4 regions of the Janthinobacterium sp. HH106 genome follow, and region 1 is predicted to be linked to each of the others. Evidence: predicted binding sites of a transcription regulator. Region 1 holds the regulator's gene; each other region holds the start of a gene.

Region 1 (7,735 bases):
ACCGAGTTCTTTCGCCAGGCCTTTCAAGCCACGCGAAATCTCGGAAATCTCCGTGGCGCGGTTGTCGCCCGGCGTATTGGCCGACATCAGCTGCAAGTAATCGACGATGATCAGGCCCAGCTTGCCGCACTGGCGCGACAAACGGCGCGAACGGGCGCGCAATTCGATCGAGTTGAGCGCCGGCGTTTCATCGATGTACAACTGCGCGTCGTTCATCTTCTGGATTGCATTCGTCAGGCGCGGCCAGTCTTCGTCGTTCAGGCGGCCCGTGCGCAGGCGGTGCTGGTCCAGCTGTCCGACGGAGCCGAGCATACGCATGGCCAGCTGGGCGCCGCCCATCTCCATCGAGAACACGGCCACGGGCAAGCCGCTGTCGATGGCCACGTTTTCGCCGATGTTGACGGAAAACGCCGTCTTGCCCATCGACGGACGGCCCGCCACGATCACCAGGTCGCCCGGCTGCAGACCCGAGGTCATGCGGTCGAGGTCGATGAAACCGGTGGGCACGCCCGTGATTTCACTCTGGTTGTCGCGGCTGTACAGTTCGTCGATGCGCTCGACCACCTGCGTCAGCAGGGGCTGGATGGCGGTCCAGCCCTGGGCGCCGCGCGCGCCTTCTTCGGCGATGGCGAAAATCTTCGATTCGGCCTCGTCAAGCATCTGCTTGACTTCCTTGCCTTGCGGGCTGAAGGCCGTGCCGGAGATATCGTCGGCGACGGTAATGAGCTTGCGCAGCACGCCGCGGTCGCGCACGATCTCGGCATAGCGCCGGATGTTCGCGGCCGATGGCGTGTTTTGCGCCATGGCGTTCAGGTAAGCGAGTCCGCCCACGTCATCGGCCTTGCCGAGCTGGGTCAGGGTTTCAAAAACAGTAATGACATCGGCTGGCTTGGAAGCGTTAACCATCTTGACGATTTGCTCGAAGATGATGCGATGGTCATAGCGATAGAAATCCTCCGCATGCATGAAGTCGGCGATGCGGTCATAGGCGGCATTGTCGCGCAGCAGACCACCGATAACGGATTGTTCTGCTTCGATCGAATGCGGCGGAATACGGAGGGAATCCAGTTGCGGATCAGAGGGGGCGTTCATGGCGCGAATTATACCCGCTTCGGCGTGCCGGCAAAAATAAAGGGCTGAAAATGAGCGAAAAAAAGGCCACAAAAAAGCCGGGCGAACCCGGCTTTTCATAGTGCGGCAGCGCTTGCGGGCCAGGCCCGCAGACGATTACGCGTTCGCGTCTGGAACGACAGCGATAACAACTTCCACGACCACGTCGGTGTGCAGAGCAACCGAAACGTTGTGCTCGCCAACGATCTTCAGCGGGCCGGTAGGCATGCGGATTTGTGCTTTTTCAACAGCAAAACCTTGCTTGGTCAGCGCTTCAGCGATGTCGAAGTTGGTGACGGAACCGAACAGACGGCCATCGACGCCAGCTTTTTGAGCAACTTGAACGGTCAGGCCGCTCAGTTTTTCGCCCTGGGCTTGCGATGCGGCCAGTTTGGCGGCAGCAGCTTTTTCCAGTTCGGCGCGCTTGACTTCGAATTCAGCCACAGCGGTTGCCGTAGCACGACGTGCCAGGCGTTGCGGGATCAGGAAGTTACGTGCGTAACCGTCTTTGACTTTGACGACTTCGCCGAGGTTACCGACGTTTACAACTTTTTCTAACAGAATGATTTGCATAGTTCTTCTCCAGGAATATCTGACCGATTAAGCGTGGTGCAGATCGGTGTATGGCAGCAGCGCGAGGAAGCGAGCGCGCTTGATTGCGGTGTCGACTTGGCGCTGGTAGTGCGCTTTGGTACCGGTCAGGCGTGCTGGCATGATCTTGCCGTTTTCCTGGACGAAGTCTTTCAGCGTGTCGACGTCTTTGTAGTCGACTTGCTCAACGTGAGCTGCCGTGAAGCGGCAGAACTTCTTACGTTTGAACAAAGGGTTTTGCTGTTTGCGTTTTTCTTTAAGCTTGAGCTTATTTTTGTCGAACTTTTTACCGAATGCCATGTCAGGCTCCTGTATCTAAAATGCGCTAGTCAGAATTGACTGCACTAAAATCAATGATGTGAAACACCAAACTCTTGCTGTTGCGGCTCTTCCTGGCCAGGAAACCCGTGAACTGATACACCCCGCCCAAGCTTGCCTGACTGAACCGGCCTGAAATTTCGCCAGCGGCTAGCGCGGCAACATCAAACTCGGTCAAACGGGCAATCCCTGCTTCCATCTGCTGCGAACTGTGTTGCAATACTGCATTCACAATCGGCAGCCCTGCCGGGGTATAGCGCAATATTTCGCGCTCGGCAATGATGGCGGTGACTTGTAGCTGGTTCAGCGCACGATCCTGGTCAAGAATTAAGCTGCTGCTGCGGCTGGAGCGGCTGCTGGTGCTTCGGTGCGGTGGCTTTTGGCCGCGTCTTCGCGTTGTACCGATTTCATCATCGGCGAAGGAGCTGTTTCAGCTTTCTTCATTTTAACGGTCAGGTGACGCAACACGGCATCATTGAATTTGAATGCTGTTTCCAACTCGACCAGGGTCTCGTTGTCGCATTCGATGTTCAGGCAGATGTAGTGTGCTTTAGGCAGCTTTTGGATCGAGTAAGCCATTTGACGGCGGCCCCAATCTTCCACGCGGTGAACCGAACCGCCGCGGGTGGTTACGCTGGCTTTGTAGCGTTCGATCATCGCGGGCACTTGCTCGCTTTGGTCCGGATGGACGATAAAGACTATTTCATAATGACGCATGCAAACTCCTTCAGGTCGGATTGATAATCGCCCACCCCGGCGTCAAGACGGGTGTGGGAAGGTCAGCCGAAGATTATAACCGCCTTTTGCAAACGTTTCAATCATTGCTTGCGCCAGCACCCGAAAAGCCCGCGGACCACCGTGCTTTTCGACCGGGAACAAGTATTTCTTGCGAAATTCGCCGAAAACACGGAAATCCCCTTGCATAGTGGGCGATACTGTACAAAAATACAGACTGTTCATATAGACAGCATTTTAGTATGCACCCACCGCTCATGATCAAGCTGACAGCACGACAAGAACAAATCCTGAACCTGATCAAGGACGCGATTGAAAACACGGGCTTTCCTCCCACCCGTGCCGAAATTGCCAATGAACTGGGTTTCAAATCGGCCAATGCGGCCGAGGAGCATTTGCAGGCCCTGGCCCGCAAGGGCGCGATCGAGATTTCGCCCGGCACCTCGCGCGGCATCCGCCTGATCGGCGCGGCAGCCGAAGCGCCGCCATCGAAAGTGCCGGCGGCACTGCTGATGTCGCTGCCCCTGATCGGCAGGGTGGCCGCCGGTTCGCCCATCCTTGCCCAGGAAAACCTGGAAGCGAGCTACAACGTGGACCCCGCCCTGTTTTCGGCCAAGCCCGACTTCCTGCTGAAGGTACGCGGCTGGTCCATGCGCGACGCCGGCATCATGGATGGCGATTTACTGGCCGTCAAAAAGGTCGACAGCGCCAAGAATGGCCAGATCGTCGTGGCCCGCATCGGCGACGAAGTCACGGTCAAGCGCTACAAGAAGACGGGTTCCGTCATCGAATTGCTGCCGGAAAACCCCGATTTCAAGGTCATCACCGTGTCGCCGGAAGATGAATTTGCCCTGGAAGGCTTAGCAGTCGGCTTGATGCGCAGCTGGCACTGATTGAGCGCGCCCTCATAAACCTACTGCGCAGCCCACTCTCGGGCATCCGTTGCTCGCTAGCTGGGCGCCCCCGTACAATGTACAGCTCCGCTACTCAACCCGATATTGGACTTGCTCGCTACGGTTTCTGAAGGCACGAAGACATTACCATTGAACGGCGAAAAACAAAGGGCCGCAACAGCATGACTGTTGCGGCCCTTTTCATTTGTCCGGCGACTTATACATCGAGTGCTTGGCGGAAATCCTCAAGCAGATCCACCTCATCCTCGATACCGACGGAGACGCGGATCAGCGATTCGGCGATGCCCATGCTGGCGCGGCGCTCGGCGCCCATCTCATAGAAGATCGTGTGGGCGACGGGAATGACGAGGGTACGCGTGTCGCCCAGGTTGCTCGCGGGAATAGCCAGATTCAAACGATTGAGGAAATCGAAGCAATCGATGCCATCCTTCAATTCAAAGCTGAACAGCGAACCATAGCTGCGGAACAGGTCGCTCGCCAAGGCGTGCTGCGGGTGCGACGGCAAGCCCGGGTAGTGCACGGCCGCCACTCTCGGGTCGGCCTGCAACATGGTGGCCAGCGCCAGGGCGTTCGAGCAGGTGCGGTCCATGCGCAAGGCCATGGTTTCCGCGCCGACGGCGATATGATGCGCAGCTTCCGGACCCAGCGAGGCGCCGAAGTCGCGCAAGGCCTTGGCACGGATCTGCGCGATGCCCCACTGCGCGGGCGCCGCCTTCTTGTAATTCTCGAAAATATTCGGATACTGCGTCCAGTCGAACACGCCCGTGTCCGTCAAGCTGCCGCCCAGCGCATTGCCGTGGCCGCCGATGGATTTCGTCAAGGCATTGACCACGAGGCCCGCGCCCACGGCTTTCGGGCGGAACAAATACGGCGTCGTCATCGTGTTGTCGACGATGTACAAGATGCCCTTTTCGCGGCACAGGTCACCGATTTTTTTCAGGTCGGCGATCTGCGTGCGCGGATTGGCGATGGTTTCCACGAACACGATGCGCGTGGCAGGCGTGATGGCGGCCGCCACGTTGGCCACCTCGGTGGCGTCGACGAAGGATACGGCGATGCCCTGCCCCGTCACCGTTTGCCACAGGCTGTTGGTGTTGCCAAACAAAAAGGCCGACGAGACGACATGGTCGCCCGCGCGCAGCAGCGACTGCACCACGGCGCCGATGGCGCCCATGCCGGTGGCGAAGCACAAGGTCGCCACGCCGTCTTCCATCTTGTTGACCTTGTCTTCCAGCGCGGACACGGTGGGGTTGCCCTGGCGGCCATAGCGGAAACCGGGTTCCTTGCCCTGGAATACGGAAGCGAGCTGGCGCGCATCGCCGTAGCCGAAGGCGACGGAGGTGTGCACGGGCTTGTGCAGCGAACCATGCTCGATGCCCTTGCGGCGGTCGTTATGCAGGATGGTGGTGGTAAAGCCGTAGTTTTTTTTATCGTTCATGATCGCGGAGCAAAAAAAGCCCGGCGCTAGCCGGGCAAGATAATTACGCTTCTGTCGTTGCCAGGTTCAGGTTCAGCTGGGAACGCGGCGTATCTTCGGGCGCTGCCGCCTTCGGATGGTGGCGCGCATATTCCAGGCGGTCCAGGTATTCCTGCGACACGTCGCCCGTCACGTAGACGCCGTCGAAGCACGAGGCCTCGAAGTTGGTCAGGGCCGGGTTGACGTCGGCGATCGCCTGCTTGAGCGCGCCGATATCCTGGTAGACCAGGTAATCGGCCGTGATTTCGCGGCACACTTCTTCCGTCGTGCGGCCGTAGGCGATCAGCTCGTCGCGCGTCGGCATGTCGATGCCGTACACGTTCGGATAGATGACGGGCGGCGCGGCCGAGGCGAAGATGACTTTCGTCGCGCCCGCTTCACGCGCCATCTGCACGATTTCACGGCTGGTGGTGCCGCGCACGATGGAATCGTCGACGAGCAAGACCACTTTATCCTTGAATTCGGACGGGATCGCGTTGAGCTTCTGGCGCACGGATTTCTTGCGCGCCGCCTGGCCCGGCATGATAAAGGTGCGGCCGATGTAGCGGTTCTTGATGAAGCCTTCGCGGTATTCGATGTTCAGCGCCATGGCCAGCTGGATGGCGGCCGGACGCGAGGAATCGGGAATCGGCATGACCACGTCGATATGCACGCCTGGCAATTCGGCGCGGATCTTCTCGGCCAGGTATTCGCCCATTTTCAGGCGCGTGGCGTACACGGAGGCGCCGTCGATGACGGAGTCGGGACGGGCCAGGTAGACGAATTCGAACACGCAGGGGTTCAGGCTGGCATTGTCGGCGCACTGGGCGCTGTGCAATTTCTTGTCGGCATCGATGAAGACGGCTTCGCCGGGACCGATGTCGCGCACGAAGCGGAAGCCCATGCCTTCCAGGGCCACGGATTCGGAAGCGATCAGGTATTCGGGACCCTGCTCCGTTTCATTGATGCCCAGGCACAGCGGGCGGATGCCGTGCGGGTCGCGGAAGGCCAGCAAGCCGACGCCGGCGATTTGCGCGACGGCGGCATAGCCGCCCTTGACGCGACGGTTCAGCACGGTCACGGCCTTGAAGATGGCTTCCGGGTCCAGGTTCAGGCCCGTCGTCGCTTCCTGGATTTCATGCGCCAGCACGTTGAGCAGCACTTCCGAATCGGAATCGGTATTGATGTGGCGGCGGTCGTTCTTGAACATTTCCAGCTTCAACTGTTCCCAGTTGGTCAGGTTGCCATTGTGCGCCAGGGTGATGCCGAACGGCGCATTCACATAGAACGGCTGTGCTTCCTCTTCGCTCGACGAACCGGCCGTCGGGTAGCGGCAATGGCCGATGCCCGTCGTGCCTTGCAGCGAACGCATGTTGCGCGTGCGGAAGACGTCTCGCACGAGGCCGTTGGCCTTGTGCATGGAAAACATACTGCTGTGATTGGTCGCAATCCCTGCCGCGTCCTGACCGCGATGTTGCAGGAGCAACAATGCATCATAGAGCAATTGATTGACAGGTTGATGGGAAACGACGCCGACGATGCCACACATGGTGTGCTCCTAAACTGTGCTACTGATTTTAAAAAAATTCAAAATTTCACATGCTGCGCGTAAGCGGCAGGCAGATAAGGCTTGATGGCGCGCGCGCCCTGTTCCGCGAGCGGACTGAGCAGCGCGTTTTTCCAGAATGGCTGCTGCGGTATGGAAGTCATGCCACACAAGATGACGGCGGTCAGCACGATCACAAGGCCCCGCGCCACGCCGAACAGGCTGCCCAGGGTGCGGTCGGCCAGACTCAGGCCTGTCACCTTGACGAGCGCGTCAACCGTCATGGACAGCAATCCCATCAAAATGCGCACGCCGATGAACAGCACTACGAAAGCCAGCAATAAACGGATCGCTTCGCCCGGCACGGCTTCCGGCAGAAATTTCGCCAGGGTGGCGCCATAGGCATTGGCGATGACGAACGCCACGATCCAGCTGACCAGGGACAGTATTTCCTTGACCAGGCCGCGCATCATGCTGATCAGCACGGAAGTCACCAGCACGAACAGCACCAGGTAATCGAAGATCGTCACGCGCATTCAGCCTTGCAACATCACGCCGGCACCAGAGAGCCGCCCAGGCCCAGCTTTTGCAACTTGGCGCGCGTCTTTTCCGCGTCTTCGCGGCTGCCGAACGGTCCCACGCGCACGCGGATGCGCTCGCCCGCCGGACTGGAGACTTTCTGCGTGTACGACTTGATGCCCGCTTCGCGCAGCTTGTCCTGCAATTCATCGACCTTGTCCTGCGTCGCCAGCGCCGCCACCTGCACCACGAACTTGCCGCTGCCGGCGTCGTGGGCCTTGTCTTGCGCTTTTTCTTGCGGCTTGTCTTGCGGCTTGCCTTCCAGGATGGCCAGCGCGCGCGCGGCATCGTCGGCCGATTGCGCCGGCTTGGCAGGCTTGGCCTCAGGCTTGGCTTCGGGCTTTACTTCATGCTTCGGTTCAGGCTTGGGCTCATGTTTCGGCTCCGGCTTGGCTTCATGCTTCGGCTCGGGCTTCGGTTCCGGTTTCGGCTCCACCTTGACAGGCTTCGGTTCGGGCTTGGGTTCGGGTTTCGGCTCCACATAGG
Region 2 (7,735 bases), on a different contig from region 1:
GTCGACGAATTGCTGGCGGATGCGGAAGGGCCGCCCTTCCAGCTGCACCAGCGCTTCGCCTTCGGCAGCGATTCGCTCCAGATGCTCGCTGAACATGCGCGTCACGTAGGCGGGCGTGCTCGGCGCGGCCAGGGTGGCAATGGCGGTGGCTTCCGGCACGTGCGCGGCGGCCGCCAGCACGGCGGCGCCGCCCAGGCTGTGGCCGATCAGCAATTGCGGCGCAGCATGTTTTGCCCGCAGGAAATCGGCGGCGGCGATCAAATCGTCCACATTCGACGAGAAATTCGTGGCGGCAAACTCGCCCTCGCTGGCGCCCAGTCCCGTGAAGTCGAAGCGCAGCACGGCGATGCCGTGTTCCGTCAAGCCTTGCGCGATGCGCCGCGCGGCCAGCACATCCTTGCCGCAGGTAAAACAGTGGGCGAACAGCGCGTACGCGCGGATGGCGCCGTCGGGCGCGTCGAGGCGCGCCGCCAGCACATGGCCGTGCGCGCCGGGAAAATCTTGCCGGGTGGATTTCATTGTCTCAGATCAAAGCTGCCGCGCAGGGCGGCCGATGGCGCATTGTAGCGCCGCCCGGCCGCCGCCTGTTTTAACCACGCTTGGGAATATCCACGCCCCTGGCAACGGCTGGCCTGGCCAGGAACGCATCCAGCGCACGCCGCACGTTCGGGAAATTATCAAAACCGACCAGGTCGCCCGCGCCATAGAAACCCACCAGGCAGCGCACCCACGGGAAGATGGCGATATCGGCAATCGTGTACTGACTGCCCATGATCCAGTCGCGGCCCTGCAGGCGCTGCTCGAGCACGCCCAGCAAACGCTTCGCTTCGCCCAGGTAGCGTTCGAGCGGACGCTTGTCTTCGTATTCCTTGCCGGCGAATTTGTGGAAGAAGCCCACCTGGCCGAACATGGGGCCGATACCGCCCATCTGGAACATCAGCCATTGGATGGTTTCGTAGCGCAAGCCCGCATCCTGCGGCAGGAACTTGCCCGTCTTTTCCGCCAGGTACAGCAGGATGGCGCCCGACTCGAACAGGGCCAGCGGCTTGCCGTCGGGACCGTTCGGGTCGAGGATGGCGGGAATCTTGTTGTTGGGATTGAGGGACAGGAAGGCGGGCGACAGCTGGTCGTTTTGCTCGAAGCTGACCAGGTGCGGCTCGTACGCCAGGCCCAGCTCTTCCAGCAGGATCGAGACCTTGATGCCGTTCGGCGTGGGCAGCGAGTACAGCTGCAGGCGCTCGGGATGCCGGGCAGGCCATTTTTGGGTGATGGGGAAGTCGGAAAGCGGTGTCATGGATATCCTTCATTTCAATTAAAGACGCGGCGCAAGAAAGCAAGTATAGCCAAGCATGGCAGTTTCAGCAGGACACCGCCTTCAGCCAAACAGACCATGCAAAAACCAGCGCGGCGCGGCGTCTTCTCCGCTGCCGGCGATGCGTTCGCGGTAGACCCAGTAGTGGGCATGGTCGAGGCCTTCCGCAATAAAATAATCGCGCGCCTGCGACTGGCCCCACCAGCCCGCTTCGATGCGCTCGGCAACGGACACCATTTTCAAGGGCGAGCCATAGAAGGGACGGTGTTCGCGCATCAAGAGGGCGATGGGCTGGGCCAGCAGCCAGCCGGGACGGGGCATGCCGGACAAGCCGGGCGGCAAGTCGGGTGGCGCGTTCTTGCCACTGCCCCTGACCGGCAGCGGCAGCCACTGGTTGGCCGCCTCGGGGCGGTAATCGGCGCGCGGTGCGGCCTGCAAGACATTGTCTGTGCCCAGGCGCGCCACCAGCAATTCCAGCAGGCGCTGACGCTCCTGCGGCGTGCCGCCCGGCTCGGGGAACAGGCTCTCGCTGGGCGGCGCCATCGCTTGCACCTGCAGCGCTTCCAGGCTCAAGCCGATCACGGGCGCCTCCAGCGCCAGCTGCGCCAGGCGCTCCTTGAGCAGGCGCACCAGATGCTCGTCGCGCCAGACGGCTTCGCCCAGCGCCAGGTCGATGACGGTGGGCGGGCGCGCCACCCTGCCCCGTTCGTGCGCCAGCAGCAGCTGTATGCGCTCGACGGCAAATTGCCGCGCGCACAGCCAGCCCGTCATTTGCTGCAGCAGGCGGCGCGCGCCGAACAGCAGCGCGTCGGCGTGCTCCACGCGGTCGAACAGTTCCAGGCTGGCGCGGAACGTGGGCGGCGCTTCGAGCCAGACGAACAGTTCCGTGCTGTGGCCATGCGCGTCGTCGAGCATGGCCAGCAAGGCCCCGCCGCAGCGGCGCTGCAAGCCGGGCCGGGGCAAGTGGCGCAACTGCCCCAGGGTGCGGCAGCCGATGCCCTCGAACCAGTCGAGCCAGGGGCGCGCGGGCGGCAGCAAGGCGCACGGCAAGCCATCGAGGCGGCGCACGAGGCTGGCCATGCTCAAGGTCCGGCCCCGGCGCATCCCGGCGCGCGCCAGCAGCCAGGCGCCGCGTGCCGTGGGGGCGCACGACAGCTGGGCCGTGTAGCCGAGCGCGCGCAAGCTGGCCGCGATGTGCCGGCACAGGGCGCGCACGCCGCCGAACAGGCGCAGGCTGGCGCCCGCGTCGACGAGCAGGGTCGCTTCCTCGCCCTGCGCCACCAGCGGCGAATATTGCAGCAGCGCCAGCGCCACCGCCTGCAGGGCCTGCGCTTCCAGCTCGGGCGAGCGCTCGTGCAAACGCGCCTGCGGTGCCAGCATCAGCGCGCCCGCGCGGCGCATGCCCGACCGGATGCCGGCGGCCAATGCCAGCGGCGACAGGGCCATCACTTGCTCCTGCTCCAGCACCACGCCGAGGCTGTCAGCCGACCAGCGCGGGCAAAACACTTCGAGCGGGAGCCGGGGCAGGTACAGGCCGATCCAGAGTCGCATGGCGCAGCAGTAAAGAAGGAGGTTGCAGGGGCAGGAACAACGGCGCGTCGCGCTGCGGTCCCCGGCGCTTGATGAAGCCGATCTCGATGCCGCCGGCGGCCGGACGCACGGACAGGCGCAGCGGCGCGGGCGACGCATCCTGCGCGCCGTGCAGGGGGCGCAGCATGCAGAACAGGGTGTTGCCCGACTGCGCCGCCAGGTGCAGCCGGCGCAGGCTGTCGGCGCGCACGTGCGATTGCCAGAACAGCAGGGCGCCGCACGTGCCGCTGCGCAAGATGTTCTCGGCCGCCCACAGGGCATCCTTGCTGCCGGCGCTTTTGAGCCACAGCAATTGCGACGGCGCCAGCCCCTGCGCGGCCAGGGCCAGCGCCTGCGGCGGATGGGGCGGCTGCAGCAGCACGATGGGCAAGCCCGGCAGCTGCGCCAGCGCGGGCGCCAGCAGCCGCAATTCGCCGCTGCCCGGCTGCTGCACCAGCAGATCGATAAGGCTGCCGCTGGGCCAGCCGCCGCCGGGCAGCTGCGCCGACAGGGCGGCAAAGCCCGTATCCAGGCAGCGCGCGGCGCCCTGGCCCAGCTGCGACGCACGCCACAGGGACGGGTGCAAGGCTTCCGGCGACGCCATCAATTGGGAATGTTGCATAATTGAATATCAAGATGAATACTGTATGCATATACAGTACTATCCGGACCCGCTTTTGGCAAGGCTTATCTGCGCAGCGCCTGCCCGCAGGCCGCTCCGCCATGTCCGAAAAACCCCGTTTCTGGCATCGATTGCTGTACCATAAGCACTCTCCTTACCGCTCGGCAATGCACCGGGCGGCTTCCTCCGTCCATAAGGAAACGCATTTGACCACCATCCAACTCATCAGCGCCATCGTCTTCGGCCTTGCGCTCATCCACACCTTCGCCGCCAAATCGTTTGAAACATTATCGCGGCGCCACCCCCGCCATGCGGGCTTGCTGCATCTGCTGGGCGAAGTGGAAGTCGTGTTCGGCTTCTGGGCCTTCATCCTGATCATCATCATGGCCTTTGTCTCGGGCAGCGATGCGGCCATCGAGTACGCCGAGTCGCGCCATTACACGGAACCGCTGTTCGTCTTCGTCGTCATGGTCGTGGCCGCCTCGCGCCCCGTGCTCGACGCCGTGCAGCGCCTGTTGAAAGGCGTGGCGCGCGTGATGCCGCTGCGCACGGAACTGGCCCTCGTCTGGCTGGGCCTGGCGCTCGTGCCGCTGACGGGCTCCCTGATCACGGAACCGGCCGCCATGACCCTGGCCGCGCTGATGCTGGCGCCGCAAATCTTCCGCCCGGGCATCCCTGAATGGCTGAAATACGGCGCCTTGGGCGTGCTGTTCGTCAACGTTTCCATCGGCGGCACCCTCACCTCGTATGCGGCGCCGCCCGTGCTGATGGTAGCCACCACATGGAACTGGGACAGCGCCTTCATGGCCACCCATTTCGGCTGGAAAGCCGCCATCGCCGTGCTGGTCAATGCCACGGGCGTAAGCATATTGCTGCGCAAATACCTGCATAGCAACACCTCCGACATCAAGCCGAAAGCCGGTGAAGTCGAAGCGCCGAAAGTGCCGCTGGCCGTCAGCCTCGTGCACATGATCGTGCTGGCCGGCGTCGTCACCCTGGCGCATCATCCCGTGCTGTTCATCGGCCTGTTCCTGTTCTTCCTCGGCTTCGTGCAGGCGTATGAGCGCTATCAAAGCCCGCTGATCCTGAAAGAGGGTTTATTGGTCGGCTTCTTCCTCGGCGGCCTGGTGGTACTGGGCGGCATGCAGCAATGGTGGCTGCAACCGATCGTCTCGAGTCTGAAGCCGCTGGCCCTGTTCTTCGGCGCCCTGGGCTTGACGGCGATCACGGACAATGCAGCCCTCACCTACCTCGGTTCGCTGATCGTCGGCATGACGGACGAAGCGAAATACATGCTGATGGCCGGCGCCGTGGCCGGCGGCGGCCTGACCGTCATCGCCAATGCGCCGAACCCGGCCGGCGTGGCCCTGCTGCGCCGCGGCTTCAAGGATGAATCGATCGGCGCCGTCGGCCTGCTGGCCGGCGCCCTGCTGCCGACGGCCGTGGCGGGCCTGGCCTTCCTGGCCTTGTAAGCACCCTCGCGGGGCGGCTGCCGGCCGCCCCTGCTCTCCCTCAGTTTCCCCTCAGTTTCCCTCATACACGAGGAAATGCAGCCGGTCATAGAACAGGCTGTAGGCATAGTCGAACGTGCCCACGCTGCGAAAACCCTTGTGCAGATACACTTGCAGCGCTTCGCTCTTTTCCCACACCGTCAGGGTGATGCGCGCACAGCCCTTGCGGCTGGCCAGGTCACGGATTTCATGGAACATTTGCCGGAACAGGCCCTGCCCGCGGTATTTCTCGTCGATGGCCAGGCTGCTGACGAAACAGTCGTCGGCGCGCGCATGCGCGAGCACGAAGGCGTCATACGCATCGTCGAGCGCCTTCATATCGTCACGGTAATATGACACGGCGCCGCAGGCCTGGAACTCGTCCATCGTCGCGGCCGTGAAAAAGCCGATGAAGCGCTCGTCCTCGTCATGCAGGCCGTGGATGTGCGCCAGATACGGATCGATGTTTTGCCGCCGCTGCAATTCGACGAACTGCAGATTGAGTTTATTGCCGAACGAGCAGTATTCCAGATAACTGGTGGCAAACAGCAGTTTGGCCATGCGGTTCTTCGCCTCGTCGCCCAGCAGTTCACCTGCCACCAGCTTGAGCGGCGCATGCGACAGCAAGCCCGCCTGCGCCTCGTCACCTGGCGGGGCGGCCTCGCTGACGGCCGGCATGCGGCTGCCGTGGCGGCCGACGGTGGGGCGCCAGAAATTGCCGGCGGCAATATGCTGAGAACGGTGGGCCAGCAGGTAGCGGCAAAAAACGTCATTTACGCGATCGAGCTGCGGATCGCTTGAGAGCACCGAGTAATAGTGGAAGTGATCGATGTCCGCCCGCAGCTGGGCCGCATACGCCATGCGCGGCACTTCCTCGATGTCGAACACGTCGACGATGTCGGGCAGGCGCAAAGGATCATCGAGTTGCCAGTCGATCTCGTCGAGCCGCGCCACGCAGCGCGCATACGCGCGCCGCTCTTCGTCGCTCAAGGGGATGTGCATGCCGGTAATGATATCGTCCAGCAAGCGCATGCCGCGGATGCCGCCCGCCACCGCTTCGCGCACGCCGTCATACAGCACGCAATAGCGCTGGTAGAACTCGGCATGGCTGAGCAGGGTCACGCCCAGATTTTTCTTCCATTCCGCATAGAACTGGCCGAACAGCTGCGCCTCGAATTGCGGACAGGAACGGGGAATCTGCGCATCGATGCCCGCATAGGCGAGGTTCACATTACGCTGGATCACGCGCAACGCGGCGTCGTTTTTCTTGGCGATCAGCATGCCCGTTTCATCGAGAAACAGATTCATCCAGCTGACATGCCGGCGCTCTTCGCTGTCATCACTCTTGCGCTGGAAATAGTCGGGCACTTCCGGCTTCATCAGGAAAATCGTCGCCGGATTGTGCGGGATCGTATCGACGTCCATGTACATGCCGCCGTATTCGCACATGATGAGGATGCGGAAATAATCGGACAGGGTGGCGAAGTAGCGCTGCGTATGCAGGATATCGAGAATGTCGAAGCGGGCCGGCGCGAAGTCGAGCGCCAGCGCGCGCAGCGAATTGATGTGCAGGGTCGTGCCGCCGATGGCATAGCGGCCTATCGTGTAGCGCCCGGCGCCGCCCGTGGGGCTGAAGCGTTCGTCATTGCGCAGCTGCTGCGCATCCCACACCCACAGGATGGAGACATACGGCGCGCCGCCGTTGTGCCGCACTTCTTCCAGCGCCGCGCCCCACTGCCCGATCGCGTCAAATGCGATGGCGGGCAGCGGTCCGCCCATCCAGATGCGGTGCAGGTAGCGCTCGTCGTCACCGAGGGCGCGCGTGGGGATGCAGCTGAGCGAGGAACAGCTTGCCGCATTGAAATGGTTAAAGTTCAGACCGACGAAGCTGCGCAGGGCGGCGATCCCCGCCTGGTGTTCCGCGGCCAGTTGTTCCAGATCAATGCCAGGGGGCCGCACATCGGCCAGAGTGATGTAATCGAGCTTCAGCCGGTTGATGCGGAACTCGTATTCCAGGTTGAAAATCTTTGCTTGATCGTGTTTCGAGGCCAGGTCATCTATTTTCATGGGCGCACCATTTTCCGCAGGAGAGTGTCAATAAACTTCGCAGGAGGTAAAACAAGGTCGACAACATGCGCATCGCTGCGCCATCAGTGCCGGGCGAGCAGCACCTCGCTTTCCCGGCGCCCCGCCATGCCCCGCGTAAATAGCAGCAGGCAGGCGGCGATGACCACGATGACGGGGATATTGAGCAGCGCATACGTTTCCAGCGCATAGCCGAAACGCTGGCACAGCACGTTGTACAGCTGCAGCCAGGCGGACAGATAAATGCAGTACAACAAGCTCATGGCAGCCGTCGTCAAGGTCACCGATTCCTTGCTGGCCGTAATCGCGCTGCGTATCAGGGCGCCATTGAACAGGCCGAAGCCGATGGAATAGACAAACATGCAGGCGGCGAACACGTCGACGTGATGGCGGCCCGCGCCGGCGCCCAGCATGCCGGCGGCCGCGATCAGCCCGCCCAGGCGCAGCAGATGGACGAGGGGGAAATCCTGGCGCAGGCGCTGGATGGCGATGCTGCTGAGGACAAAGCCCGACAAAATCACGCATTGCAGGGCGATATACGTGGCGTAGGAGGCGCCCATTTCCTGCAGCACGAAGATGGGCGAGAAACCGATCCAGGCCGTCAGGGGCACGGTGGCCAGCCCGGCCGTAAACATGCCGAACATGAAGCGCTTGTTG
Region 3 (7,735 bases), on a different contig from region 1:
ATGAAGAACAGGGTCCAGAACACGGACACGCGCGTTTCGTGCACGGACGGCGTGGTGTACGATCGCATGAGGATGTGGGGCAGGGCGGCCGTGCCCAGCATCATGCAAAACACGAGGGCCAGGAAATTGTTGCGCTTGATATCGGATTGCTCGCGGTCGGCGGCGGGAAACGGTTGCGCGTGCGGAATGATCGGCTCGGCGCGTTTCTGGTTTTGCGCCTGCATGGCCTGCCACAGCACGCGTGCCTCGTCGGGGCTTTTGGGATAGGCGATCAGGTAGCGCTCCGCGTTGCGGATGTCAAACAGCGAGGTATTGCGCTGGCGCAAACTGTCGAGCTGGCGCTGGGCCGCCAGGCGGCCTTGCTCCCAGGAGCCGGGCAAGCCGTCGATGCGCGCCTGGTAGCTTTGCGCGCGCTGGCGGAAGATGGCCCGCACTTCGTTTTCTTTCGGGTCCGTTTCCAGCACGTGTTCGCGCGCGCTTAGTTGCGGCAGCACCTTGCCGTAGGCGATCTGCGGCACGGGATTGTCCGCATGCTTGACCGACAGCCACATGGCGGGAATCAGAAAGGCAACGAGGATGATGATGTACTGCGCCACCTGCGTCCAGGTGATGGCGCGCATGCCGCCCAGAAAGGAGCAGACGAGGATGCTGGCCAGGCCCAGGAAGATGCCGACGGAAAAATCCACACCCGTGAAGCGCGAGGCGATCAGGCCGACGGCGTAGATCTGCGCCACGACATACGTGAACGACACGATGATGGTGGCGGCCACGGCCACCACGCGCACGCTGGCGCCCCGTTTGTCGGTGCCGCTGCCGTAGCGCGCGGCGAGGAAGTCGGGAATCGTGTACTGGCTGAACTTGCGCAGGTAGGGCGCGATCAATAGCGCCACCAGGCAATAGCCGCCCGTCCAGCCCATGATGAAGGCCAGGCCGTCGAAGCCGTTCAGGTACAGGCCGCCCGCCAGGCTGATGAAACTGGCCGCCGAAATCCAGTCGGCGGCCGTGGCCATGCCGTTGAACATGGCCGGCACCCGGCGCCCCGCCACATAGTATTCGGTGACGTTCGAGGTGCGGCTGATGACGCCGATGGTGGCGTACAGGGTGATGGTGACGAGCATGAACAGGTAGCCGATCCACGCGCGCGGCATGCCTTCCTGTTCCAGCACCGACAGGGCCAGCAGGAAAGCGGCGAAACCGGCGGTAAACAGCAGGTAGTAACGGCACAGGCGCGCAAAGAAGCTGCGCTGGCCGCTCATGCTTGCTCCTCGGCATGGAAAGCCCGGTCCAGGCGCCGCATGCGCCAGGCATACAAGGCGATGATGGCCAGGTAGACGAGAGAGGCGCCCTGGGCCGCCATATAGAAGGGCAAGGGCCAGCCGAACAGGTTCAGGTGCAAGAGCTCGCGCGCATAGAACACGGTCAGAAAGCCCGTCAGCAGCCAGATCAGCAGAAGGATGGCCGTCAGGCGCCGCGTCTTGCGCCAGTGCACATTGCGGCGCGCCTGCAGTTCGGGGCCGGGCGCGCGCGCGGGCTGCAGCGGCGCCGCGGGAAGGCTGGGCTTATCCATACGTGATGTCGTCCTCTTTTGGCGCTTCCGGCAACAGCAGGGCGATGCTCAGGCGCAGCAGGGTGCCTGGCAACTTCGGCGAAGTGGCGCGCGGATTGTTAAAAATATCGACTTCGGCACCATGCTGCTGCGCAATCTCGCGCACGATGGCCAGCCCCAGGCCGCTGCCGTCGACATTGCTGCCAAGAATGCGGTAAAAGCGCTCGAACACGTGAGCCCGCTCTGCCGGCGCAATGCCGGGCCCCGTATCTTCCACTTCCAGGATGGCCAGTTCCAGGGTGCTGCGCACGCGCACCGTGACGCTGCCGCCAGCTGGCGTGTAGCGCAGGGCATTGTCGATCAGATTGCTCAGCAGCTCGCGCAGCATCATGGCATTGCCGGAAATCATGATCGAATAGGCGGGCTGTTCGAAGCCCAGGTCGATATGCTGGGCAAACGAGGCTTGCACCCAGTCCTGCACCACGCCGCGCGCCAGCTCGCTCAGCTCGATCGGCTCGAACGCCGTGCCCGCCTGCGGCTGGTTTTCCGCGCGCGCCAGGGCCAGCAGCTGGTTGACCAGGCGCGTGGCCGCTTCCGAGCTTTTCGCCAGCTGCAGCAGCGAGCGGTGAATCTCGTCGTGGTCTGTCTGGCGCAGGGCCAGCTCCGATTGCATGCGCATGCCGGCCAGCGGCGTCTTCATCTGGTGCGCCGCATCGGCGATGAAGCGTTTCTGCATGTCGATCGACAGCGACAGGCGCGCCAGCATCTCGTTGAGCGAACCGACCAGCGGCGTGATTTCCTCGGGCACCTGGCCCGATTCGATGGGAGATAAATCGTCGGGCGGCCGGGCGCGTATGCGTTCCTGCAATTGCGCCAGCGGCGACAGCCCGCGCGCCAGGGCGAACCAGACCAGGGCCAGGATGACGGGCAGGATGATGAACTGCGGCAAAATCACGCCCTTGATGATTTCATTGGCCAGCTGGGCGCGCTTTTCCAGCGTCTCGGCCACTTGCACCAGCGCGCGGTGCGGTTCATCGTCGTTGCCGGCGGGAATATCGAGATAGCTGAACGCCACGCGCACGGGCGTGCCGTGGATGGTGTCGTTGCGAAACAGCACCATGCCGCTGCGGTATTTGTCGGGGTCCTGCGGCGGCGGCAAGTCGCGGTCGCCGTCGAGGTATTCGCCGCGCGGACCCACCACCAGGTAATACAGGGTGTCGACGTCGTCGCCGCGCAGGAAGTCGCGGCCCTTGTTATTGCTGTTCTTGTCCGGCACGCGGCGCAGCAGCGCGCCGTCGGCCTGCTTGACCTGTTGCGTCAGCACGGTGACGCTGTCTTCCAGCGCATGGTCGAACGGCTGATTGGCGATGCCCTTGGCCACCAGATAGGTGATGGCGATGCTCATCGGCCACAGCAGCAGCAAGGGCGCCAGCATCCAGTCGAGGATTTCGCCGAACAACGAATGCTCGATGGTGTCGTCCTGCTCCGTCGTGGGCGGCTCGAACCAGTCGTCGTCGCCCGGCTCGTCCGCTGGCGCCTCGCGCGCCTTCACTTGCTGGCGGACCCGCTGGCCGGGGCTGCCGACTCGCCCGCTTCGGCGTTCAGGCGCGCCGCTTCCGAGAATTTTTCCAGGCAATAGCCGAGGCCGCGCACGGTGGCGATGCGCACGCCGCCCACCTCGATCTTCTTGCGCAGGCGGTGCACATACACTTCGATGGCGTTGTTCGACACTTCCTCGCCCCATTCGCACAGGTGGTCGACCAGCTGCTCTTTCGAGACGAGGCGGCCGGTGCGGCCCAGCAGTATTTCCAGCAAGCCCAGTTCGCGCGCCGACAGGTCGAGCATCTGGTCGTTGATGTAGGCGCTGCGCCCCACCTGGTCGTAGCTGAGGGGACCATGCTTGATGATGGTGGCGCCGCCGCCGGCGCCGCGGCGCGTCAGGGCGCGCACTCTTGCCTCCAGTTCCGACAGGGCGAACGGCTTGGCCATATAATCATCGGCACCGAGGTCGAGGCCATTCACGCGTTGTTCGATGGAATCGGCGGCCGTCAGGATCAGCACGGGCAGCAGCGAGGCGCGCGCGCGCAGGCGGCGCAGCACTTCCAGGCCGGACATCTTCGGCAGGCCCAGGTCGAGGATCAGCAAGTCGAATTCCTGGGTGGACAGGGCCGTATCGGCTTCCTGCCCATTTTTGACGCAGTCGATGGCATAGCCCGACTGGCGCAGCGAACGGGTCAGGCCATCGGCCAGTACGCTGTCATCTTCGGCAAGTAAAATACGCATGGTGAGACTTCCTCGGCTTGCGGCATAGAAGCTTGTATTGTGTTTCATTTCCCGCAAGGTGGCGAGTTTTTGTGAAAAACCAGGCTTGTATTGATCTGTTTCAAAACAAATCCACGTTCCGCTTGCATTGATCACTGTTTTTTTATACAGTACTGTCTGTGTAAAGAATTTAACCCACTGGCGCTATCGCAGGCTGCACGGTTCACGTAGATGCGTCACGTGAATCCGCAACTGTAGAACGGCTGAAAGAACATATGGACGATAAAAAAGCTGTAGTACCCGCATCGGAAAAAGCCAAGGCGCTCGCCGCCGCACTGGCGCAGATCGAGAAGCAGTTTGGCAAAGGTTCGGTCATGCGCATGGATGCCAGCGCACCGATCGAAGAAGTGCAAGTCGTGTCGACCGGTTCGCTCGGCCTCGATATCGCGCTGGGCGTGGGCGGCTTGCCGCGCGGCCGCGTGGTGGAAATCTACGGTCCGGAATCGTCGGGTAAAACCACGCTGACCCTGCAAACCATCGCCGAAATGCAAAAACTGGGCGGCACTTGCGCCTTTATCGATGCCGAGCACGCGCTCGACGTCGGTTACGCGCAAAAGCTGGGCGTGAACCTGCATGAATTGCTGATCTCGCAACCTGACACGGGCGAGCAGGCACTGGAAATCTGCGACGCCCTCGTGCGTTCGGGCAGCGTCGACCTCGTCGTCATCGACTCCGTGGCCGCACTGACGCCACGCGCCGAGATCGAAGGCGACATGGGCGATTCCCTGCCAGGTTTGCAGGCGCGCCTGATGTCGCAAGCGCTGCGCAAGCTGACCGGCTCCATCAACCGCACGAATACCCTGGTCATCTTCATCAACCAGATCCGCATGAAGATCGGCGTGATGTTCGGCAGCCCGGAAACGACCACGGGCGGCAATGCGCTGAAATTCTACGCTTCCGTGCGCCTGGACATCCGCCGCACCGGCTCGATCAAGTCCGGCGATGAAGTGATCGGCAACGAAACCAAGGTCAAGGTCGTCAAGAACAAGATCGCGCCGCCGTTCAAGGAAGCGCACTTCGACATTCTGTACGGCGCCGGCACCTCGCGCGAAGGCGAAATCCTGGACCTGGGTTCGGATGCCAAGATCGTGGAAAAATCCGGTTCGTGGTACAGCTACAACGGCGAACGCATCGGCCAGGGCAAGGACAACGCCCGTGCCTTCCTGCAAGAGCGTCCGGCGCTGGCCCGCGAAATCGAAAACAAGGTCCGCGCTTCGCTGGGCGTGCGCGAACTGCCGCCGCTGGCCGCTGAAAAGCCGGAAAAAGCGGATAAGGCCGCCGACAAGGCTGCCAAGGCTGCGGAAACCAAGGCAGAGTAGGTCGGATTAGCGCGGCAAAGCCGCGCGTAATCCGACAGCACCACAGACGTCAACAATGTTGTCGGATCAGACGTCAACAATGTTGTCGGATTACGGCCCAAGGGGCCTAATCCGACCTACGCATGGCTTGTTGCAAGGTGTGACCATGATCGCCGTCCCGCGCTGTTGCGCCGGGCGGCGATTGTGTTTGGGTGATGTGATTGTGGAATGAAAGACAAGGTGGGTGTATGGCCGCAGTACAACTAAGCCTGAAGGGCAGGGCGCTACGCTTTCTGTCGATGCGTGAACACAGCCGCATGGAATTGCGGCGCAAGCTGCAGCGCCATGCGCAGGAAGGCGACGACGTGGAAGCCTTGCTCGACAGCCTGGAGCAAGCCAACTGGCTGTCGCAGGAGCGCTTTTCCGAGTCCTTGATCCACCGCCGCTCGGCCCGCTTCGGCAACAGCCGCATCATGGCGGAGCTGCAAAGCCATGGCATAGGCGGCGAAGCGTTGCAGGAACTCAAGGCGGGCCTGGCCGAAGGGGAAGTGGCGCGCGCCTGCGAGGTGTGGCGCCGCAAGTTTGGCCAGGTGGCGCAGGATGCCGAGCAGCGCAACAAGCAGATGCGTTTTTTGATGCAGCGCGGTTTTTCGCAGCGCGCCGTGCAGGTGGCCTTGAAGGGGCTGGATCCCGACGAGGAATAGCTCATCCAGGGCTGCCCGGCCGCCACGCCGTGCCGCCAAGAACTGCGCTTTCAAACGTCGTCTGATTCCAGTATGGTGACGCCGCGTGATCGGGTATGCTGGCGCTCGAACGCTGTGCGATACGCGCAGCACCACTGATCGTGACAGGATGCAAGATGAGCAACTGGAATGCCGGCTATGTGGCCGAAATCGCCTATACCTATGGCTATTACGAAGAATTGAACCCTCTGCGCCTGCGCCTGCCCTTGCTGGCCGCCGGCCTGGCCTTGCCTGCCAGCGGCACGGCTTGCGAGCTGGGCTTTGGCCAGGGCGTCAGCGCCAATATCCATGCGGCGGCGTCCGCCACGCGCTGGCACGGCAATGATTTCAATCCGTCCCAGGCCGCCTTTGCGCAGGAGCTGGCCAACGCGGCCGACGCTGGCGCGCAGTTCACGGATGAATCGTTCGCGCAGTTTTGTTGCCGCGACGACTTGCCCGATTTCGACTTTATCTGCCTGCACGGGATCTGGAGCTGGGTTTCGGCGGAAAATCGCGCGCTCATCGTCGACTTCCTGCGGCGCAAGCTGAAGGTGGGCGGTGTCGTCTTCATCAGCTACAACACGCAGCCAGGCTGGGCCGCAATGATGCCGATGCGCGACTTGCTGGCCGAACATAGCCGCGTCATGAGCGCCCCGGGCCAGGGCGTGCTGGCCAGAGTCGCTGGCGCCATCGATTTCGTCGACAGGATGATCGCCACGCAACCGCGCTACCTGGACGCCAACCCGCAACTGGCGGACCGCTTCGAAAAACTCAAGGCGATGGATGGACATTATCTTGCCCATGAGTATTTCAATGCCGATTGGCAGCCTATGGCCTTTTCCAGCGTCGCGGCCATGCTGGGCGAGGCCAAGCTCGAGTTCGCCGCGTCCGCCAACTATACCGCTCTGGTCGACATGCTGAACCTGACGGCTGAGCACCAGCAGTTCCTGGCCGAGATACCCGATCCTATTTTTCGCGAGACGACGCGCTCCTTCCTCGTCAACGAGCAATTCCGCAGGGATTACTGGGTCAAGGGCGCACGCAGGCTGACGCCGTTCGCCCAGGCCAGTGCCTTGCGGGCCGTGCGCGTGATGCTGGCCGTGCCCCGCGACGAAGTGGTGTTGAGCGTGCATGGCGTGCTGGGCGACGCCGATATGGACGAGCGCGTCTATGCGCCCGTGCTGGACGCCATGGCTGACCATCGCGTGTACACGATAGGCGAACTGGAGCAGCAACTGGCTGGCAGCGAAGCCAGTCTGGCGGCCTTGCTGCAGATCATGCTGGTACTGGCCAGCAAGGGCAGCGTGTCTGCCGTCCAGGACGAGGCCGGCATCGCCGCTGCGCGGCCGCAGACGGCACGCCTGAATGCACACTTGCTGGAGCAGGCGCTGGCAAGAACCGATTTGCACATCCTCGCCAGCCCCCTGACGGGCGGCGGCGTGGTTGTATCGCATTTACAACAGCTCTTCCTGTGGGCGAAACTGCAAGGTTGTCCAACGCCGCAAGACTGGGTGCGCACGACGTGGCCCGTGCTGCTGCGCCTGAAGCAGCTGATGACGAAGGATGGGCAGCCCTTGTTGACGGAAGAGGAAAACCTGGCCGAATTGTTGGCGCAGGCACAGTATTTTTCCGCGCGCATCTTGCCTGTTTTACGCGCACTGGGTGTGACTGACTGAGGTACGGTGCCGGCCAGCCTGCCGGTGCCGGCAAGCCTGCTGCCAAGTTATTTGAATTGCGAATGATCGTCATTGATTTTGCGATTTTCGTTAATGATTTGCGGCGGGCGGCACAAGCAATAAAAAATTATGTTGCGGCGCAACTAGCGCCCTGTGTGCTACACTTTTAGG
Region 4 (7,735 bases), on a different contig from region 1:
ACGTCGGCCTGGGCCAGCGCGGGCGCGTCGTTGGTGCCGTCGCCCGTCATCGCCACCAGGCGGCCTTCGGACTGGTAGCTGCGAATCAGTTTGAGCTTGTCTTCGGGCGTCGCTTCGGCGAGGAAATCGTCCACGCCCGCTTCGGCGGCAATCGCGGCCGCCGTCAGCTTGTTGTCGCCCGTGATCATGACGGTCTTGATGCCCATGCGGCGCAATTCCGCGAAGCGCTCCTTGATGCCGCCCTTGACGATATCCTTCAGTTCCACGGCGCCCATGACGCGGCCGTCGTCGACCACCACCAGCGGCGTGCTGCCGAGGCGCGCGATGTCGTCGACGGCGCGTCCCACCTCGGCCGGATACGGCTGGCCCAGCGCTTCCACATACTTTTTCATGGAATCGGCCGCGCCCTTGCGCAGCTGGCGCACCTGCTGTTCGCCCGGAATATCCACGCCGCTCATGCGCGTCTGCGCCGTGAACGGGACGAAGGTGGCGTGCAGGCTGGCCATCTCGCGTTCGCGGATATTGAACTTCTGCTTGGCCAGCACGACGATGCTGCGCCCTTCCGGCGTTTCATCGGCCAGCGAGGCCAGTTGCGCCGCATCGGCCAGCTGCTGTTCCGTCACGCCGGGCGCCGGCACGAAGCTCGACGCCTGGCGGTTGCCCAGGGTGATGGTGCCCGTCTTATCGAGCAGCAGCACGTCCACGTCGCCGGCCGCTTCCACGGCGCGGCCCGAGGTGGCGATCACATTGGCCTGCATCATGCGGCTCATGCCGGCCACGCCGATGGCCGACAGCAGGCCGCCGATGGTGGTCGGAATCAGGCACACGAGCAGCGCGATCAGCACGGTGATCGTCACCGGCGTGCCGCTGCCGGCCGCCGCCACGGAAAACAGCGAGTACGGCAGCAGGGTCACGGTGACGATCAGGAACACGATCGACAGGGCGACGAGCAGGATCGTCAGGGCGATCTCGTTCGGCGTCTTCTGGCGCTTGGCGCCTTCGACCATGGCGATCATGCGGTCAATGAAGGCTTCGCCCGGGTTGACGGAAACGCGCACCAGCAGCCAGTCGGACAGCACGCGGGTGCCGCCCGTCACGGCGGAAAAGTCGCCGCCCGATTCGCGGATGACGGGCGCCGATTCGCCCGTGATGGCGCTTTCATCGACGGAGGCCACGCCGGCCGTCACTTCGCCGTCGGCGGGAATCACGTCGCCCGCTTCGACCAGCACCATCATGCCCTTGCGCAGGTCGGTCGCCGGCGTGGGCAGCCAGGAAGTGCCGTATTTCGGCGTCTGCATTTTCTTCGCCATCACCGTCTGCTTGAGGGCGCGCAGCGAAGCCGCCTGCGCCTTGCTGCGGCCTTCGGCCAGCGCTTCGGCGAAGTTCGCGAACAGCACGGTAAACCACAGCCACACGGCGACGGCGACGATGAAGCCGAACGGCGCTTCACCCTGGCCACCGCTGATCCCGGCCTGGGTCGCCAGCAGGGTCGTGATGATGCTGCCGACATAGACGACGAACATCACGGGGCTGCGCCACTGCGTGCGGGGGTCGAGTTTTTTGAACGCATCGACGATGGCGGGGCCAATCAGTGCGGAATCGAACAAAGTCAGGCTTGTGCGTGACATGGTAGCCTCTTATTTGATGAAAAGTTGCAGGTGTTCGACGATCGGGCCCAGGGCCAGCGCGGGAACGTAATTCAATACACCAACCAGCACGACGACGCCGATCAGCAGGCCGATGAACATGGGGCCGTGCGTGGGCATGGTGCCGGCGTTGGCCGACAGGCGCTGCTTGGCCGCCAGCGAACCGGCCACCGCCAGCACGGGCACGATCACGCCGAAGCGGCCGAACCACATGGCGATCGCCAGCATCACGTTGTAGAACGGCGTGTTGGCGGACAGGCCCGCAAACGCGCTGCCGTTGTTGTTGGCCGCCGACGTGAAGGCGTACAGGATCTCGGAGAAACCGTGCGCGCCCGGATTGGCCACGCCGATCTTGCCCGGTTCGACCATCACGGCGATCGCCGTGCCCGTCAATACGAGGGCTGGCGTAATCAGGATGGCCAGCGACACCATCTTCATTTCATACGCCTGGATTTTCTTGCCCAGGTATTCAGGCGTGCGGCCTATCATCAGGCCGGCGATGAAGACGGCCAGGATGGCGAACATCAGCATGCCGTACAGGCCCGTGCCCACGCCGCCGAAGACCACTTCGCCGAACTGCATCAGCAGCAGCGGCACCATGCCGCCCAGGGGCATGTAGGAGTCGTGCATGGAATTGACGGCACCGCACGACGCGGCCGTCGTCACCGCCGCGAACAGGGTCGAGGAGCTGATGCCGAAGCGCGTTTCCTTGCCTTCCATATTGCCGCCCGATTGCAGGCTGCTGGCCTGCTGGTCCACGCCCAGTGCCTGCAACGCCGGATTGGCTTGCTGCTCGGCGCTCATCACGCCGGCCGTCATGACGACAAAGATCAGGGTCATCGCGGCCAGCACGGCCCAGCCCTGGCGCATGTCGCCCACCATGCGGCCGAAGGTGAAGCACAGGCCGGCGGGAATGATGAAGATGGCCAGCATCTGCAGGAAGTTCGACAGCACGGTCGGGTTTTCGTACGGATGCGAGGAATTGGCATTGAAGAAGCCGCCGCCATTCGTGCCCAGCAGCTTGATCGACTCCTGCGACGCGACGGGGCCCATGGCGATCGTCTGCGTCGCCGCCACTTGCGCTTCCATCACGGGTTTGCCGGCGGCGTCCAGCACGGGCTGGCCGTCGGCCGTCACCTTCGGCGTTTCATACGCCACGTGATCGAGCAGGGTCACTTCCTTGTAGGCGGAAAAATTCTGGATCATGCCTTCGCCCATGAAGACGACGGACAGGGCCAGGGACAGCGGCAGCAGGATGTACAGGGTCGAGCGCACCAGGTCGACCCAGAAATTGCCGATCGATTTGCCCGAGCGCGAGGCAAAGCCGCGCACCAGCGCGAAGATCACGGCGATGCCGGTGGCCGCCGAAAAGAAGTTCTGGCAGGCCATGCCCAGCATCTGCGTCAGATAGCTCATGGTCTGTTCGCCGCCGTAGCCCTGCCAGTTGGTGTTGGCGACGAAGCTGACGGTGGTATTGAACGAGGAATCGGGGCTGACGGCGCCCAGACCCTGGGGATTCAAGGGCAGGAAACCCTGCAGGCGCTGCAGGCCGTAGACGAAGACGGCGCCCACGGTATTGAATACGATCAGGGCGATGGCATAGCTTTTCCAGCCCATGGCCTTGTCGGCGGGAAGGCCGGACCAGCGGTACAGCAGGTTTTCCAGCTTTTGCAGCCAGCCCAGGCCGCGCACGGGGCCATCGCCGGCCACCCTGGCCATGTACAGGCCCAGCGGATAGCCGGCGGCCAGCAGCACGGCCAGGAAGGCCACCAACAACAGTATCGATTGCGTCGTCATCACAGTTCCTCCGCCTTCAGCAGCGCCACCAGCAAATACACGAGCAGGCCGGCCGAGACGACGGCGCCCAGCACATAAAACGCGTTCATTTGACGCTCCCTAATTTGTCGCAGGCGACGGCAAAGCCGGCCGCCACGACGAAAAACACGGCAATCAAGCCGAGATACACGAGATCCATTCCCACCCTCATTCAGGTTTGTTTTGATAGTGAGCAGATTAGCCAAAAGGGTCTAAAAAATTCGTAAAGACTGGGAAGGCAGCTGTAAACAAGATGTAAAAAAGGCGGCTTTACCGCATAAAATCCATCACAATTGGCGCAAAACCACGCGCGCGGCGCACCGTTGTTGCCCTGGAGTAGCGCTATTGCTCCCCGGACAAGATAGAATGCGCGAGCGTCCGCACAAGGACGCCAAGCCTGCCGCACTGCCCTCCCCCAGTGACGCTGGACGGGATATACTGTATATTCATACAGTTATCGCCGCCGCTGTCATTGCGCCCCGCAGTGCCCTGGCGTGGCGTTCCAACCACTGTCTTTACTTAGCTTGAACACGTATGGCCACTAAAAAACCAGCATCCGACTACAGCGAATCATCCATCCGTGTCCTGAAAGGACTGGAACCCGTCAAGCAGCGCCCGGGGATGTACACCCGCACTGAAAATCCGCTGCACATCATTCAGGAAGTGATCGACAATGCCTCCGACGAGGCGCTGGGCGGTCATTGCACGCATATCGCCGTGACGCAGAACACGGATGGCAGCATCACCGTCGAAGACAATGGCCGCGGCATTCCCGTCGGCCTGCACCCGGAAGAAGGCGTGCCGACGGTGGAAATCGTGTTTACGCGGCTGCACGCGGGCGGCAAGTTCGACAAGGGTTCGGGCGGCGCCTACGCGTTCTCGGGCGGCTTGCACGGCGTTGGCGTGTCCGTCACCAATGCGCTGTCGACGCGCCTGGAAATCACCGTGTGGCGCAAGGAAAGCGACGGCAACGGCTTGCACCACATGGTGTTTGCCAACGGCGACGTGATCGAGCCCCTGAGTTCCCGCCCCGCCCCGCGCGACGGCAAGAAATCCGGCACGCGCGTCACGGCCTGGCCCGATGCAAAATACTTTGATTCGCCGAACATCTCGCAAACGGAGCTGCAACGCCTGCTGCGCTCGAAAGCCGTGCTGCTGCCGGGCGTCACCGTCACGCTGACCAACGCGAAGACGGGCGATACGCAGACCTGGCAGTACGCGGAAGGCTTGCGCGGCTACCTGACCGAAACGCTGGCGCAGGTATCGAATGGCGAAACCCTGATTCCCCTGTTCGAAGGCGCGCAATACGCGGGCCCGGACTCGGAAGGCTTTGCCGAAGGCGAAGGCGCAGCCTGGGTGGTGGCGTGGACGGAAGAAGGCGCCATCGTGCGCGAATCGTATGTCAACCTGATTCCCACCTCGAATGGCGGCACGCACGAATCGGGCTTGCGCGACGGCCTGTTCGGCGCCGTGAAAAACTTCGTCGAAATGCACTCGCTGCTGCCCAAAGGCGTGAAGCTGCTGCCGGAAGACGTGTTCGCGCGCGCATCGTTCGTGCTGTCGGCCAAGGTGCTGGACCCGCAATTCCAGGGCCAGATCAAGGAACGCCTCAATTCGCGCGACGCCGTGCGCCTCGTATCGACCTTCACCAAGCCGCCGCTGGAACTGTGGCTGAACCAGCACGTCGACTATGGCAAGAAGCTGGCCGAGCTCGTGATCAAGCAGGCGCAGTCGCGCCAGCGCTCGCTGCAAAAAGTGGAAAAGAAAAAATCCTCGGGCGTGGCCGTGTTGCCGGGCAAGCTGACCGACTGCGAATCGTCGGACATCGCGCGCAATGAACTGTTCCTCGTCGAGGGCGACTCGGCGGGCGGTTCGGCCAAGATGGGCCGCGACAAGGAATTCCAGGCGATCCTGCCCCTGCGCGGCAAGGTCCTGAACTCGTGGGAGACGGACCGCGACCGCCTGTTCGCCAATAACGAGATCCACGACATTGCGGTGGCCATCGGCGTCGACCCGCACAGCGTGGGCGACTCGCCCGACCTGTCGGGCCTGCGCTACGGCAAGATCTGCATCCTGTCGGATGCGGACGTGGACGGCTCGCACATCCAGGTACTGCTGCTGACCCTGTTCTTCAAGCACTTCCCCGTCCTGATCAACAAGGGCCACATCTGCATCGCCCGTCCGCCTTTGTACCGCGTGGACGCGCCGGCGCGCGGCAAGAAGCCGATGCAGAAAATCTATGCGCTCGACGACGGCGAGCTGGTCGCCATCGAGGACAAGCTGCGCAAGGAAGGCGTGAAACAGGGCGCCTGGTCGATCTCGCGCTTCAAGGGCCTGGGCGAAATGAACGCCGAGCAGCTGTGGGAAACGACGATGAATCCGGACACGCGCCGTTTGCTGCCCGTCACGCTTGGTGAAATCGACCACATGGCCTCGGCCTTGCGCTTCAATATGTTGATGGGCAAGGGCGAGGCGGCAGGACGCCGCGCCTGGATCGAGGAACACGGCAATGAGGCGGAGGCGGATATCTGATGATCATCGGCATCGACCTGGGCACCACCAACAGCCTGGTCGCCATCTGGCGCGACGGCAAGGCTTCCATCATCCCGAATGCGCTCGGTGAACACCTGACGCCGTCGTGCGTGAGCATCGACGACGACGGCACCGTGCTGGTGGGCCGCGCCGCGCGCGAACGGCTGCAGACGCACCCGCAGCTGACGGCGGCCGTCTTCAAGCGCTACATGGGCAGCGAAAAGAAGATCACCCTCGGCACGCAGCAATTCCGCCCGGAAGAACTGTCGTCGATGGTGCTGCGCGCGCTGAAGGAAGATGCCGAAGCCTTCCTGGGCCACAAGGTCGAGGAAGCCATCATCACCGTGCCCGCGTATTTCAGCGATGCGCAGCGCAAGGCCACGCGCATCGCCGGCCAGCTGGCGGGCCTGCGCGTGGAGCGCCTGCTCAACGAGCCGACGGCAGCCGCGCTGGCCTACGGCATCCGCGACAAGGAACAGGAAAGCAAATTCCTCGTCTTCGACCTGGGCGGCGGCACGTTCGACGTGTCGATCCTGGAACTGTTCGAAGGCGTGATGGAAGTGCGCGCCTCGGCCGGCGACAATTTTTTGGGCGGCGAAGACTTCGTCACCGTGCTGGTCGACGCTTTCATGGAAGGCAGCGGCCTGCGCGACGCCGTCGGCAGCCGCCTGCTCGACCCGCGCCAGCAGCAGCTGCTGCGCGACGAAGCCGAGCGCGTCAAGCGATTGCTGTCGGACCAGCCGTCCGTGCGCATGGCCACGCGCTACCAGGACAAGGAATACAGCTGGGAGATCGGCGAAGACAAGCTGGCGCAATTGTGCGAGCCGCTGCTGGCACGCCTGCGCCTGCCCGTGGAACGGGCGCTGCGCGACGCCACCATCCGCGCGGCGGAATTGAATGAAGTGGTGCTGGCCGGCGGCGCCACGCGTATGCCGCTGGTACGTAAACTGGTCTCGCGCATGTTCGGCCGCTTCCCCGCCATCCACCTGGACCCGGACGAAGCCGTGGCGCTGGGCGCCGCCGTGCAGGCGGGCCTGAAGATGCGCGACGCGGCCCTCGACGAAGTGGTCATGACGGACGTGGCGCCGTATTCGCTGGGCATTTCGATTTCGCGCCAGGTCGGCGCGAACCAGTATGAGGGCGGGCATTACCTGCCCATCATCGAGCGCAACTCCGTGGTACCCGTCTCGCGCACGGAAAACATCACCACCATCCACGACAACCAGAAGGAAATCAACGTGGCGATCTTCCAGGGCGAGTCGCGCCTGGTGGCCGACAACGTCTTCCTCGGCAAGATCAGCTTCCCGATCCCCGCGAAAAAGGCGGGCGAGATCGGCATCGACGTGCGCTTCACCTACGACGTCAGCGGCGTGCTGGAAGCGGAAGTGACGGTGCTGGCCACGCAGGAACGCCACAAGATGATCATCAGCGACAACGCGGGCGTGATGACGCCGGAACAGATCGAGCAGCGCTTTGCGGAACTGGCCGACCTGAAGATCCACCCGCGCGAGCAGATGGAAAACCGCACCCTCGTCACGCGCGCCGACCGCCTGTACGAACAGTCGCTGGGCGACGTGCGCCAGTACCTCGCGGCGCACACGGCCAATTTCCAGGCCGCGCTGGAAACGCAGGACCCGGCCACCATCCGCAAGGCGCGCCAGGCGCTCGACGAGGTGTTGCGCCAGGTCGAGAGCGAGAGCTTCCTGTAAATGGACGGCGGCATGCACAACGGCCAGCGCGGC

What was found. The regulator LexA, encoded in region 1, represses DNA repair genes until DNA is damaged. The targets are predictions, from matches to a motif close to ACTGTATNNNNATACAGT.
Region 2: the regulator LexA is predicted to act here: its motif matches at 3,524-3,541, upstream of imuA (translesion DNA synthesis-associated protein ImuA).
Region 3: the regulator LexA is predicted to act here: its motif matches at 3,963-3,980, upstream of recA (recombinase RecA).
Region 4: the regulator LexA is predicted to act here: its motif matches at 3,899-3,916, upstream of JAB8_RS04155 (DNA topoisomerase IV subunit B).

Annotation. Positions count from the first base shown of each region.
Region 1 covers NZ_LRIC01000040.1:17,002-24,736, reverse strand. The annotation lists gene JAB8_RS15725 (replicative DNA helicase) at 1-1,092, opposite strand, end outside; gene rplI (50S ribosomal protein L9) at 1,228-1,683, opposite strand; gene rpsR (30S ribosomal protein S18) at 1,711-2,001, opposite strand; gene priB (primosomal replication protein N) at 2,027-2,326, opposite strand; gene rpsF (30S ribosomal protein S6) at 2,347-2,736, opposite strand; gene JAB8_RS29105 (hypothetical protein) at 2,779-2,979, opposite strand; gene lexA (transcriptional repressor LexA) at 3,012-3,647, shown strand; gene JAB8_RS15695 (cystathionine gamma-synthase family protein) at 3,865-5,106, opposite strand; gene purF (amidophosphoribosyltransferase) at 5,150-6,673, opposite strand; gene JAB8_RS15685 (CvpA family protein) at 6,712-7,200, opposite strand; gene JAB8_RS15680 (SPOR domain-containing protein) at 7,221-7,735, opposite strand, start outside.
Region 2 covers NZ_LRIC01000063.1:3,210-10,944, reverse strand. The annotation lists gene JAB8_RS24195 (alpha/beta hydrolase) at 1-519, opposite strand, end outside; gene JAB8_RS24190 (glutathione S-transferase N-terminal domain-containing protein) at 590-1,294, opposite strand; gene JAB8_RS24185 (DNA polymerase Y family protein) at 1,376-2,863, opposite strand; gene imuA (translesion DNA synthesis-associated protein ImuA) at 2,793-3,503, opposite strand; gene JAB8_RS24175 (putative Na+/H+ antiporter) at 3,710-4,975, shown strand; gene JAB8_RS24170 (GNAT family N-acetyltransferase) at 5,027-7,060, opposite strand; gene JAB8_RS24165 (MFS transporter) at 7,144-7,735, opposite strand, start outside.
Region 3 covers NZ_LRIC01000048.1:224,905-232,639, forward strand. The annotation lists gene JAB8_RS18555 (sodium:solute symporter family protein) at 1-1,256, opposite strand, end outside; gene JAB8_RS18560 (DUF4212 domain-containing protein) at 1,253-1,567, opposite strand; gene JAB8_RS18565 (sensor histidine kinase) at 1,560-3,098, opposite strand; gene JAB8_RS18570 (response regulator transcription factor) at 3,095-3,829, opposite strand; gene recA (recombinase RecA) at 4,084-5,187, shown strand; gene recX (recombination regulator RecX) at 5,415-5,870, shown strand; gene JAB8_RS18585 (class I SAM-dependent methyltransferase) at 6,026-7,564, shown strand.
Region 4 covers NZ_LRIC01000005.1:55,180-62,914, forward strand. The annotation lists gene kdpB (potassium-transporting ATPase subunit KdpB) at 1-1,628, opposite strand, end outside; gene kdpA (potassium-transporting ATPase subunit KdpA) at 1,638-3,443, opposite strand; gene kdpF (K(+)-transporting ATPase subunit F) at 3,443-3,532, opposite strand; gene JAB8_RS04155 (DNA topoisomerase IV subunit B) at 3,996-5,993, shown strand; gene JAB8_RS04160 (molecular chaperone HscC) at 5,993-7,702, shown strand; gene JAB8_RS04165 (J domain-containing protein) at 7,715-7,735, shown strand, end outside.